2 regions of the Stenotrophomonas thermophila genome follow, and region 2 is predicted to be linked to the other one. Evidence: predicted binding sites of a transcription regulator. Region 2 holds the regulator's gene; the other holds the start of a gene.
What was found. The regulator HrcA, encoded in region 2, represses chaperone genes, less so after heat shock. The targets are predictions, from matches to a motif close to TTNGCACTCNNNNNNNNNGAGTGCNAA.
Positions count from the first base shown of each region.

Region 1: the regulator HrcA is predicted to act here: its motif matches at 2,677-2,703, upstream of BN1263_RS00385 (co-chaperone GroES).

Region 1 covers NZ_CVIW01000001.1:80,627-85,008, reverse strand. The annotation lists gene BN1263_RS00400 (protein-disulfide reductase DsbD family protein) at 1-244, opposite strand, end outside; gene cutA (divalent-cation tolerance protein CutA) at 241-579, opposite strand; gene BN1263_RS00390 (endonuclease) at 648-2,438, opposite strand; gene BN1263_RS00385 (co-chaperone GroES) at 2,750-3,037, shown strand; gene groL (chaperonin GroEL) at 3,122-4,382, shown strand, end outside.
Region 2 covers NZ_CVIW01000029.1:13-7,357, reverse strand. The annotation lists gene BN1263_RS13285 (MFS transporter) at 1-210, opposite strand, end outside; gene BN1263_RS13280 (AraC family transcriptional regulator) at 282-1,079, shown strand; gene dnaJ (molecular chaperone DnaJ) at 1,139-2,260, opposite strand; gene dnaK (molecular chaperone DnaK) at 2,415-4,337, opposite strand; gene grpE (nucleotide exchange factor GrpE) at 4,519-5,034, opposite strand; gene hrcA (heat-inducible transcriptional repressor HrcA) at 5,098-6,162, opposite strand; partial or broken gene BN1263_RS13255 (AAA family ATPase) at 6,278-7,345, shown strand, end outside.

The DNA of each region.
Region 1 (4,382 bases), on a different contig from region 2:
TGGGCATCTGCAGCGCGCCGGCATTGAAGGCCGGGTCGGCCTTGACGCTGGTGCGGTGGCGATACAGGTAATAGCCGGGCGCGATCTTGAACTGCAGTTGCACCTGGCCACGTTCGGGGGCGGTGGCGGTCAGCGCGAACGCCTGGTCCACCGGCAGCAGGTCTTTCTCATCCAGGGCGAACGCCGGCAGCGAAAGCCACAACAGGGCGCACAAGGCAGCGCCACGCGCAAACAGAGTCTTCAATCAGTGTCCTCCCGGGTCTGTGCCCGGATCCAATCCAGATACGCCGGCAGGCCGGCCCGGGTTTCGACCGCGATGCACTCCGGGAGTTCATACGGATGCAGTTCGACGATCCGGGCGATTGCGTCATCGACGCGGCTCGCGGTGGTTTTCACCAGCAGCTGCAGCTCCGCGTCGGTGGTCACCTCGCCCTGCCAGCGGTAGGTGGACTGCGCGCCATCAAGGCGGGTCACGCACGCGGCCAGGCGCTCGCCTACCAGCGAGTGCGCGATGCGCTCGGCACTGGTCCGGTCCGGGCAGGTGGTCAACAGCAGCAGGACGGGATCGACGGTCGACATGACCGTCGAGTATAGGGCCGCCGCCGGGTCAGGGCCCGGCGGCGGCAGTGGACCGCAGCGTTGCGCGGTCAGTTGGCCAGCTGGCAGGTGGCTGGCTTGGCCGAGGTGAACAGGGCCGGGGTCGCCCATTCGGGGTGGTCGATGAACGGGTTGCGATTGCCCTGGAAGCTGTAGACCACGTCATTGCGGGCACGCTCGGCATCATCCGGCGGATCGGACAGGTGCCAGTCGATCAGCGTCGACAGCAGGCCCATGTAGGCCGGCGAACTGCTGGTCTTGACGATCCTGCTGCGGTCGTCGGTCAGCTCCAGGTCCGGCTCGGACTGACCGGTGGCCGCATCCTTGCCACCCTCATAGCGGATCGCCATGTACATCACCGCGCGCGCCATGTCGCCCTTGCGCTTGCCCCACACCTCGAACGTGCCGGTGTTGCCGTCCGGCGTGCGCACCCAGTTGGAGTTGCCCGGATAGCCACCACTGCCGCCGCCCTGCCCATTGTTGGCTTCGGTGGCACGCTCACCGCAGCTGGCATCGCACTTGCCGAACGGCTTGTTGCCGCGGTCGGCGTTCCACTGCGCGTCGGTCAGGTACAGCATGTGGGTATCGGTGTACGGCGCGTAGGGCAGGCCCTTGTCGCCGGTGGTGCTGGCAAAGCCCAGCGAGTTCGGCCAGGTGTGCTCGCGGTTGTAGGTCAGGCCGCTGCCGGTGCCCGCACGATCACTGACCTTGGCGTAGCTGCGGTTGCGGTAGGCATCGAGGATGCGGTTCGGGTTGTTCGGATCCTCGTCGGCGATTTCCAGGATGGTCCAGGTATTGGTGCCCGAGCCGCTGTACGGGTAGGCGGTATGGCCCTTGATGGTGGCGTGCAGCGAGCAGCGCAGCTGGCTGGGGCTGCTGGTGTTGACCCTGGAGTAGTAGCCGGCCGGCACGCCCGGGTTGCCCGGGTCCGGATTGCCGCCGGTGCTGGCCACGGTGAAGGCGATGCGGCTGTCGGCGGCCGGGTGCGCGCCCAGCAGGTCGGTGACGCGCGCGGCGCGGATGTCGAAGCGGCAGGCTTCACCGGCCACCAGCGCGGTGTTGGTGGACAGCTTCACGCTGCGGCCGCTGGCCGGGAAGGTCAGCGGCACGCTGCCGGAGGTGCCGCAGCTCAGCGCGAACGCGCCGCTGGCCAGGTTCACGGTTTCGCTGAACACCACTTCCAGATCGGCCGCAGCCGGGAAGGTGCTGCTGCCCTGCGCCGGGGTGGTGGTGGACACCGACGGCGGCGTGTTCGGGCCTGGCGTGCCACCGCCGCTGAAAGTCTGGCCGTTGTTGCAGCTGCCGAAGGTCTGGCCGGCCGATTCGGCCCAGGTGAAGTGGGTGTACTGGCTGCCGCTGCCGGTCAGCTGCAACGAGGTGCCCGGCGCGGTGCTGTTGGTCTCGGCCACCGGGATGTTCTGGCTGGTCATGCCGGCGGCAGGGCCACCGGAGGCGGTGATGGCGCCCTCATAGCTGAGGAACTGGACCACTTTGCCACTGGCATCGACCAGGGCGATGCCGTCGGTCGGGCCGTTCTGGATCCCGTTGGTCGGGTAACTGACCACGGCGATGGTGGCGCTGCCGCAGCCGGCGGCGGTGCCGGCCGGGACCGGGTTGTTGGCATAGACGGTGGCGGCGGACGGATTGCTGCCGTTGTAGAGGTACAGGCGGTAGCCGGACAGGTCCTCACCGGCAGTGGCTACGACCTCGATCGCTTCGCCGACGTCACCGGCGGCGGTGCTGTCGTCGTAGTGCAGTTCGTTGATGAAGACCTCGGCCTGGGCCGGCGCAGCGGCCAGCGCCAGCAGGTAGGCAGCGGCAAGCGGGGACAGCAATCGCATCGACTCCTCCTTGTGATTGGGAATGCCGGACCGAGCCTAAGGCCGATCCAGTGACACTTTGTCGTAAATGAACGTCAGATGTCTGACAGTGCGACGCTTGTCACCGAAATTGATCTGGACCGACGCCCTGGCCGAGGCGCGCGGGTGGAAAAATTTTTTCATTCGGCCCTTGAAAGGGGGCGGCGGGGCTCCATCTCTGCCCTGCTCCCGACGTTGTCGGGTTTCTTCACGTGCGGTTCTGGCACTCGCCCGGGGCGAGTGCTAACATCGCCGGACTTTTTTAGACCAATCAATCACTTAAGAGGTCTCCTATGAGCATCAAGCCGCTGCACGACCGCGTTGTGGTCAAGCCGATCGAAGCCGACGAAATCTCCGCCGGTGGCATCGTCATCCCCGACTCGGCCAAGGAAAAGTCCACCAAGGGTGAGGTCGTGGCCGTCGGCCCGGGCAAGCCGCTGGACAACGGCAACGTGCGCGCGCCGTCGCTGAAGGTCGGCGACAAGGTCATCTACGGCCAGTACGCCGGCAGCTCGTACAAGAGCGAAGGCGTCGAATACAAGGTCCTGCGCGAGGACGACGTGCTCGCCGTCATCGGCTGAGCCCCGGCGCGACCTGTTCCATCCCCTGATTCCAACACCCAGCCGCCGGGCATGGCCCGGCGCTACCAGATGAGGTAACTGCACATGGCTGCCAAGGATATCCGTTTCGGTGAAGATGCCCGTTCGCGCATGGTGCGCGGCGTCAACGTTCTCGCCAATGCCGTCAAGGCCACGCTCGGCCCGAAGGGCCGCAACGTCGTGCTGGAAAAGAGCTTCGGCGCTCCGACCATCACCAAGGACGGCGTCTCCGTCGCCAAGGAAATCGAACTGGCTGACAAGTTCGAGAACATGGGCGCGCAGATGGTGAAGGAAGTTGCTTCGCGCACCAACGACGACGCCGGCGACGGCACCACCACCGCCACCGTGCTGGCCCAGGCCCTGATCCGCGAAGGTGCCAAGGCCGTGGCCGCCGGCATGAACCCGATGGACCTCAAGCGCGGTATCGACAAGGCCGTTTCGGCCGCCGTCGCCGAGCTGAAGAACATCTCCAAGCCGACCGCCGACGACAAGGCGATTGCCCAGGTCGGTACCATCTCGGCCAACTCGGACGAGTCGATCGGCCAGATCATTGCTGACGCGATGAAGGAAGTCGGCAAGGAAGGCGTCATCACCGTTGAAGAAGGCTCGGGCCTGGACAACGAGCTGGACGTGGTCAAGGGCATGCAGTTCGACCGCGGCTACCTGTCCCCGTACTTCATCAACAACCAGCAGTCGCAGACCGCTGACCTGGATGACCCGTTCATCCTGCTGCACGACAAGAAGATCTCCAACGTCCGCGACCTGCTGCCGGTGCTGGAAGGCGTCGCCAAGGCCGGCAAGCCGCTGCTGATCGTGGCCGAGGAAGTCGAAGGCGAAGCGCTGGCGACCCTGGTGGTCAACACCATCCGTGGCATCGTCAAGGTCGTGGCCGTCAAGGCCCCGGGCTTCGGCGACCGTCGCAAGGCGATGCTGGAAGACATGGCCGTGCTGACCGGCGGCACCGTGATCTCCGAAGAAGTCGGCCTGTCGCTGGAGAAGGCCACCATCAAGGACCTGGGCCGCGCCAAGAAGGTGCAGGTTTCCAAGGAGAACACCACCATCATCGACGGCGTCGGCGACAAGGCCAACGTTGATGCCCGTGTGGCGCAGATCAAGACCCAGATCCAGGACACCTCCTCGGATTACGACCGCGAGAAGCTGCAGGAACGCGTGGCCAAGCTGGCCGGCGGTGTTGCCGTGATCAAGGTCGGCGCCTCGACCGAAATCGAAATGAAGGAAAAGAAGGACCGCGTCGACGACGCCCTGCACGCCACCCGTGCGGCCGTTGAAGAAGGCGTGGTTCCGGGCGGCGGTGTTGCCCTGGTCC
Region 2 (7,345 bases):
CGGCTGGAAGATCGAGGCGGTGAGCTGGTAGGTCAGCGTGATCAGGCCGATCTGGGTGAAGCTGAGGTTGAAGCCGCCCTTGATCACTGGATAGATGGCCAGGATCAGCGACTGCATCATGTCGTTGACGACATGCGAGGTGGAGATGGCGGCCAGCACGCCGGGGGCCACCGGGCGTGAGGTGGTTGCGGGAGAAGCCAGGGTCGACATGGATACAGTCAGGTTGGGGGCAAGCCACGCATGCTACGGTGACCTCCCCTCCCTTCTGCCGCGTTCGGGTCATGGCCTATCGCAAAAAGGACATCCCCTGCCAGGTCCGCGAGACTGCGCCGTGGAACGAGGTTCCGGTGCACCGCCCAGTGACCTGCCGCGCCCGCCATTACAAGCCCGGGACCCACATCGCGCCCCACCGGCACCGGCGTCACCAGCTGGTGTTCGCCATGTCCGGACTGATGGTGGTGCGTGCAGACGGCGGCCGCTGGGTAGTGCCTTCAACCCGCGCGATCTGGGTCCCGGCCGGCACGGCCCATGCGGTGGACTGCATCGCCGAAGTACACATGCGCAGCCTGTACGTGGAGCCGGACTTCGCGCCGCAGCTGCCGGACGAAGCGTTCGCGGTACAGGTGGCGCCGCTGCTGCGCGAGCTGCTGCTGGCCGCCAGCCTGATCGAGACCGCGCATGTGGACGACAGCCGCGACGGCCGCGTGGTGCGCCTGCTGCTGGACGAGCTGCACCGCATGGACGTGCTGCCGCTGCACCTGCCCTCGCCCACCGACCCGCGCCTGCAGCGGATCTGCCAGCACATCCAGAAGCATCCCGGCGACGACGCCACGCTGCAGGATTGGGCGCAGGCCCTGCAGGTGGACGTGAAAACCATCCAGCGCCATTTCGCCAGCGAACTGGGCATGACCTTCGGGCAGTGGCGACAACAGGCGCGGCTACTGGCCGCGATGGAACGGCTGGCGGTCGGCGACAAGGTCATCGATGTCGCGCTGGCAATGGGTTACGACAGCCCAAGCGCGTTCACCAGCATGTTCAAGCGGCAGCTGGGGCAGACACCTGCGGCGTTTTTCCGCTGACCGCATACGAAAACGCCGGGCATGGCCCGGCGCTACCGTTCAACGCTTGCGTTGAGAACTCAGGACGTCATGCGGTCCCAGAAGCCCTTCACTCCATCGATGAAGGTGGCCGACTTCGGCGAATGCTTGCGCGCTTCCTCACCGACGAAGGTGGCTTCGAACTGCTCCAGCAGCTTGCGCTGCTCGTTGGTGAGGTTGACCGGGGTCTCCACCACCACACGGCAGTACAGGTCACCCTCGCTGCGGCTGCGCACCGAACGTACGCCCTTGCCACGCAGGCGGAACAGCTTGCCAGTCTGGGTCTCGGCCGGGATGCGGATCTCCGCCTCGCCGCCGAGCGTGGCCACGCGCACGGTGTCACCCAGTGCCGCCTGCGAGATGCGGATCGGCACTTCGCAGTGCAGGTCGTCGCCATCGCGCTGGAAGATCGCATGCTCGCGCACGCGCACTTCCACGTACAGGTCACCCGGCGGCGTACCGGCCGGACCAGCTTCGCCCTCGCCCTGCAGGCGGATGCGGTCGCCGGTATCGACGCCCGCCGGCACCTTCACTGACAGCACCTTGTCTTCCTCGACGCGGCCGTTGCCGTGGCAGGTCCTGCAGGGCTTGGCGATGATCTGGCCACGGCCGCCGCAGTTGTGGCAGGCCTGCTGCATGGCGAAGATGCCGCGCTGGATGCGCACCTGGCCACGGCCGTGGCACACGTTGCAGGTCTCGACCTTGCCGTCCTCGGAGCCACTGCCATCGCAGTCGTTGCACTCGGCCAGGGTCGGAATCTCGATGCGGCGCTCGACGCCGCGCACGGCTTCTTCCAGGTCCAGCTCCATCACGTAGCCGATGTCGGCGCCGCGACGGGCCTGGCGCGGACCACCGCCGCCACCAAAGATGTTGCCGAAGATATCGCCGAAGATATCGTTCATGTCCGGGCCGCCCGGACCACCGCCGCCCATGCCGTGCTCGAACGCGGCGTGGCCGTGGCTGTCGTACATGCGGCGCTTGTTGCCGTCGGACAGTACTTCGTAGGCTTCCTTGCACTCCTTGAAGGAGGCTTCGGCCGCCGTATCGCCCGGGTTGCGGTCCGGGTGGAACTTCATCGCGCAGCGACGGTAGGCCTTCTTCAGCTCTTCGTCGGTGGCGGTGCGGGCAACGCCCAGCACTTCGTAGTAATCGCGCTTGCTCATATCGTGAATCGGGTTCCGGAACGTCGGGATTCGTCAAAGCGGAAGAGCGGAACCAGGTCCGCTCTTGCGTCGGGCGCCCCGACACGCCGGTGGGCGGTCAGGACCCTGATGCGACAACGGGACGCTGGTGGCCAGCGTCCCGCGTCGGTCCGGATCAGGACTTCTTGTCGTCCTTGACTTCGGTGAACTCAGCGTCGACTACGTCGTCCTGCGCCTTGCCGGCATTGCCGGCGTCGGCACCCGGGGCACCGCCCTGGTCGGCCGAAGCAGCGGCGAACAGCGACTGGCCAGCTTCTTCCAGTGCCTTCGACTTGGCTTCGATCTGTGCCTTGTCGTCGCCCTTCATCGCGGTTTCCAGGTCAGCCAGGGCCGCCTCGACCTTGCCGATGACATCGCCGCCGACCTTGCTGCCGTGCTCGGTGATGGCGCTGCGGGTGCCGTGGATCAGGGCGTCGGCCTGGTTGCGGGCCTGCACCAGTTCCTGGAACTTCTTGTCTTCTTCGCGGTTGGCTTCCGCGTCGGCGACCATGCGCGCGATCTCCTCCTCGGACAGGCCCGAACCGGCCTTGATCTCGACCTTCTGTTCCTTGTTGGTCTTCTTGTCCTTGGCCGACACATGCAGGATGCCGTTGGCGTCGATGTCGAAGGACACTTCCACCTGCGGCAGGCCGCGCGGGGCCGGCTCGATGCCGGACAGGTCGAACTTGGCCAGCGACTTGTTGAAGCGGGCCTGTTCGCGCTCACCCTGCAGCACGTGCACGGTCACGGCCGACTGGTTGTCCTCGGCGGTGGAGAACACCTGCGAGGCCTTGGTCGGGATGGTGGTGTTCTTCTCGATGATCTTGGTGAACACGCCACCCATGGTCTCGATGCCCAGCGACAGCGGGGTCACGTCCAGCAGCAGCACGTCCTTGACGTCGCCGCCCAGCACGCCGCCCTGGATCGCCGCACCCAGTGCCACGGCCTCGTCCGGGTTGACGTCCTTGCGCGGTTCCTTGCCGAAGAACTCGGTCACGGCCTGCTGCACCTTCGGCATGCGGGTCTGACCACCGACCAGGATCACTTCGCTGATGTCGCTCGAACGCAGGCCGGCATCGTTCAGGGCGACGCGGCACGGCTCGATCGACTTCTTGATCAGGTCGTCCACCAGGGCTTCCAGCTTGGCGCGGGTCAGCTTGATGTTCAGGTGCTTCGGACCCGACGCGTCGGCAGTGACGTACGGCAGGTTCACTTCGGTCTGCTGGGCGCTGGACAGCTCGATCTTGGCGCGCTCGGCAGCGTCCTTCAGGCGCTGCAGGGCCAGCGGATCCTTGCGCAGGTCGATGCCCTGGTCCTTGTTGAACTCTTCAACCAGGTACTCGATGACGCGGTTGTCGAAGTCTTCGCCGCCCAGGAAGGTGTCGCCGTTGGTGGCCAGCACTTCGAACTGCTTTTCACCGTCGACGTTGGCGATCTCGATCACCGAGACGTCGAAGGTACCGCCGCCCAGGTCGTACACCACGATCTTGCGATCCTTGTTGTCGCCCTTGTCCAGGCCATAGGCCAGCGCGGCCGCAGTCGGCTCGTTGATGATGCGCTTGACGTCCAGACCGGCGATGCGACCGGCGTCCTTGGTCGCCTGGCGCTGGCTGTCGTTGAAGTAGGCCGGCACGGTGATGACCGCTTCGGTGACCTTCTCACCGAGGAAGTCCTCGGCGGTCTTCTTCATCTTTTCCAGCACCTTGGCCGAGATTTCCTGCGGCGCCATCTTCTTGCCGTCGCTGGTGGCCACCCAGGCGTCGCCATTGTCATGGGCCAGGATGCTGTACGGGACGTGGGCGATGTCCTTCTGCACCTCGCCATCGGTGAACTTGCGGCCGATCAGGCGCTTCACCGCGTAGAAGGTGTTCTTCGGGTTGGTCACGGCCTGGCGCTTGGCCGAGGCACCGACCAGGACTTCGCCGTCCTTGGTGTAGGCGACGATCGACGGGGTGGTGCGATCGCCTTCCGAATTCTCGATGACGCGGGCCTTGCCGCCGTCCATGATCGCCACGCACGAGTTGGTGGTGCCGAGGTCGATACCAATGATCTTGCCCATGGGGGAGACTCCTGAGGATGCTTGTTGGGGTCAGTCCGGCCGTTCGGCCGGTGGATGAATACGATGTGGGGGAGGCTCGTGGAACATTCAAGCCATCCTCCGAACGCTGTGTTTCCGGTCATCCGGCGCGTTCAGCGTCGGGTCGGGTGGCGGTGGCTGTCCGCCGCCCGGTCCCGCGGGATCACTCGGCGGCCACCACCACCAGCGCCGGCCGCAGCAGGCGCTCGTTGAGCAGGTAGCCCTTCTGGAACACGGTCACCACGCTGCCCGGGGCGGCGCCCGGGGTCGGCGCCTGGCTGATCGCCTGGTGGTGTTCCGGGTTGAACGGCTGGCCGATCGGGTCCAGCAGGACCAGGCCGTTGTCGGCAGCGACCTTGAGCAGCTGCTTGTAGGTCAGCTCCAGGCCTTCGCGCAGCGGATGGGCGTCATCGCCAGCGGCCTTCAGGCCGGCGTCCAGGCTGTCGAACACGGGGAGCAGATCGCCCAGCAGCTTCTCGTTGGCGAACTTGCGGGCCTGTTCGATGTCACGGGCAACGCGCTTGCGCTGGTTCTCCAGGTCGGCGCGCTCACGCAGGGCATCGGCCTTGACCTGTTCGATTTCGGCGCGCAGGCGCTCGACTTCGTCGTTGACGCCGGCGGTGGCGGCCGCATCGGCGGCACTCTGCTGGGATTCGATATCTGGCTGTTCGTGGTTCATGTCTGGGTCCCTGGCGGTCAAACTCCGCCTCCAACCACCCTAGTGTGGGCGGGATGCTGCGTTTCAAGCGTCGGATGTTCCCGGCGTGCGCGAGGCCGGTGAAAAGGCGGCGCCGAGCACATCGGCCGTGGCCTGGACCAGCGGGATCACGCGGTCGTAGGCCATCCGCTTGGGACCGATCACGCCCAGCACGCCCAGCACCTGGCCGTTGGCGGTGTACGGGGCGGTGACCAGCGAGACGCCCTGCAGCGGCATCATCCCGGTCTCCTCGCCGATGAAGATGCGCACGCCCGGCGCCTGGATGGTCCGCTCCAGCAGCTGCAGGATCTCGCGCTTGCTGGAGAACAGCTCGAACAGTTCGCGCAGGCGCTCCAGGTCGGACAGGTCCTGCACCCCCATCAGCCGGGTCTGGCCGGCCACCAGCATGTCGTCGGCCGGCGGCTGCAGGGCCTGTTCGGCCAGTTCGATGCTGTGCGCCAGCAGCTGTTCCAGTTCGGACCGGGCATCGCGCAGTTCCAGCAGCAGGCGGGTGCGGATCTCGGCCAGCGGCAGGCCGGCGAAATGCGCATTGAGGTAGTTGGCGACCTGCTCCAGCTGCCCCGGCGCAAACTCCTGGCGGGTCTCGATCACCCGGTTCTGCACCTCGTTGTCGGCAAATACCAGGATCGCCAGCACCCGGCGCCCGTCCAGCGCCACGAAATCGATCTGGCGGAAGGCGAACTGCTCGCGCCGCGGTGCGCTGACCACGCCGACGAAGTGGCTCATCGCCGACAACAGTTCCGAAGCGCTGCCGAGCAGGGCCTGGGTACTGCCACCGCCGGCCAGCTCCTGGCGCAGGCGGGCCAGCTCGCCCTCGCCCGGCGGCTGCATCTGCAGCAGGCTGTCGACGAATACCCGGTAGCCGTGCGCGGTCGGCACCCGCCCGGCCGAGGTATGCGGCGAGGCCAGCAGGCCCAGGTCCTCCAGGTCGCCGAGGATGTTGCGGATGGTGGCCGGGCTGACCTCCAGCCCGGCCACGCGTGCCAGCGTCTGCGAGCCCACCGGCTCACCGTCCTGGATATAACGCGCGATCAGCGTGCGCAGCAGATGGCGCGCACGCGGGGCAAGCTGGTCGGGAGAACCGTGCATGGAATCAACCTGTGAGACACGGACACTAGATAATGGCGGCGCATCACCTTGGCAAGTCATTGGACCTCCCGCGCCCGCGTGCTAGCGTTGCGCGGCTGCTGATACCCCCTTACCCATGCTCAGACATCTTTCGATCAAGGATTTCGCCGTCGTCCGCGCTACCGAACTGGAGTTCGGGCCAGGCATGACCGTGGTTTCAGGCGAGACCGGCGCCGGCAAGTCGCTGATGGTCGACGCGCTGGGCTTCCTGTCCGGCCTGCGCGCCGACAGCGGCGTGGTCCGCCATGGCGCCGCCCGCGCCGAGCTTTCCGCCGAATTCGCGCTGGAGCAGCTGCAGGCCGCCCGCCAGTGGCTGGCCGACAACGAGCTGGACGACGAGGACCAATGCCAGCTGCGCCGCGTGATCCGCGCCGACGGCGGTTCCCGGGCCTGGATCAACGGCCGCCCGGTGACCCTGGCCCAGCTGGGCGACCTGGCCTCGTTGCTGGTGGAGATCCACGGCCAGCACGAACAGCAGGCCCTGCTGACGCGCCCGTCGCAGCTGGCGCTGCTGGATGCCTATGCCGGCAACGAGAACGAACGCCGCCAGGTACGGCGCGCCGCCGCGGCCTGGCAGGCACTGGTCGATGAATCGCTGGCGCTGTCGCAACAGGGCGACGTCAGTGACCGGATCGGCTTCCTCGAGCACCAGCTGCGCGAACTGGACCGGGAAGACCTTGAGCCGGAATCGATCGCGGCACTCGGCGCCAGCCACCGTCGCCAGGCCCACGCCAGCGCCCTGCTGAGTGCCTGCCAGGCGGCCAGCAACCAGCTCAACGGTGACGACGGCAGCTCCGCGCTGGACCTGTTGCAGCAGGTGCGCCACGAGCTGTCGCGCCTGATCGAACACGACCCACGGCTGGGCGAGGTGGACGGCCTGATCGAGAATGCCTCGATCCAGCTGCACGAAGCCCTGTCGCTGCTTGACCGCGTGCACGACGATCTGGATGCCGACCCGGAACAGTTCGAGGAGAACGAGCGCCGCCTCGGCCGCCTGCACGACCTGGCCCGCAAGCACCGCGTGCCGATGGACGAGCTGGGCGCGCAACGCGAGCGCATGCATGCCGAAGTGGAGCAACTGCGCGGCGCCGACGAGCGCCTGCAGCGCCTGGCCGGCGAGATCGACAAGGCCGCTGCGGCTTGG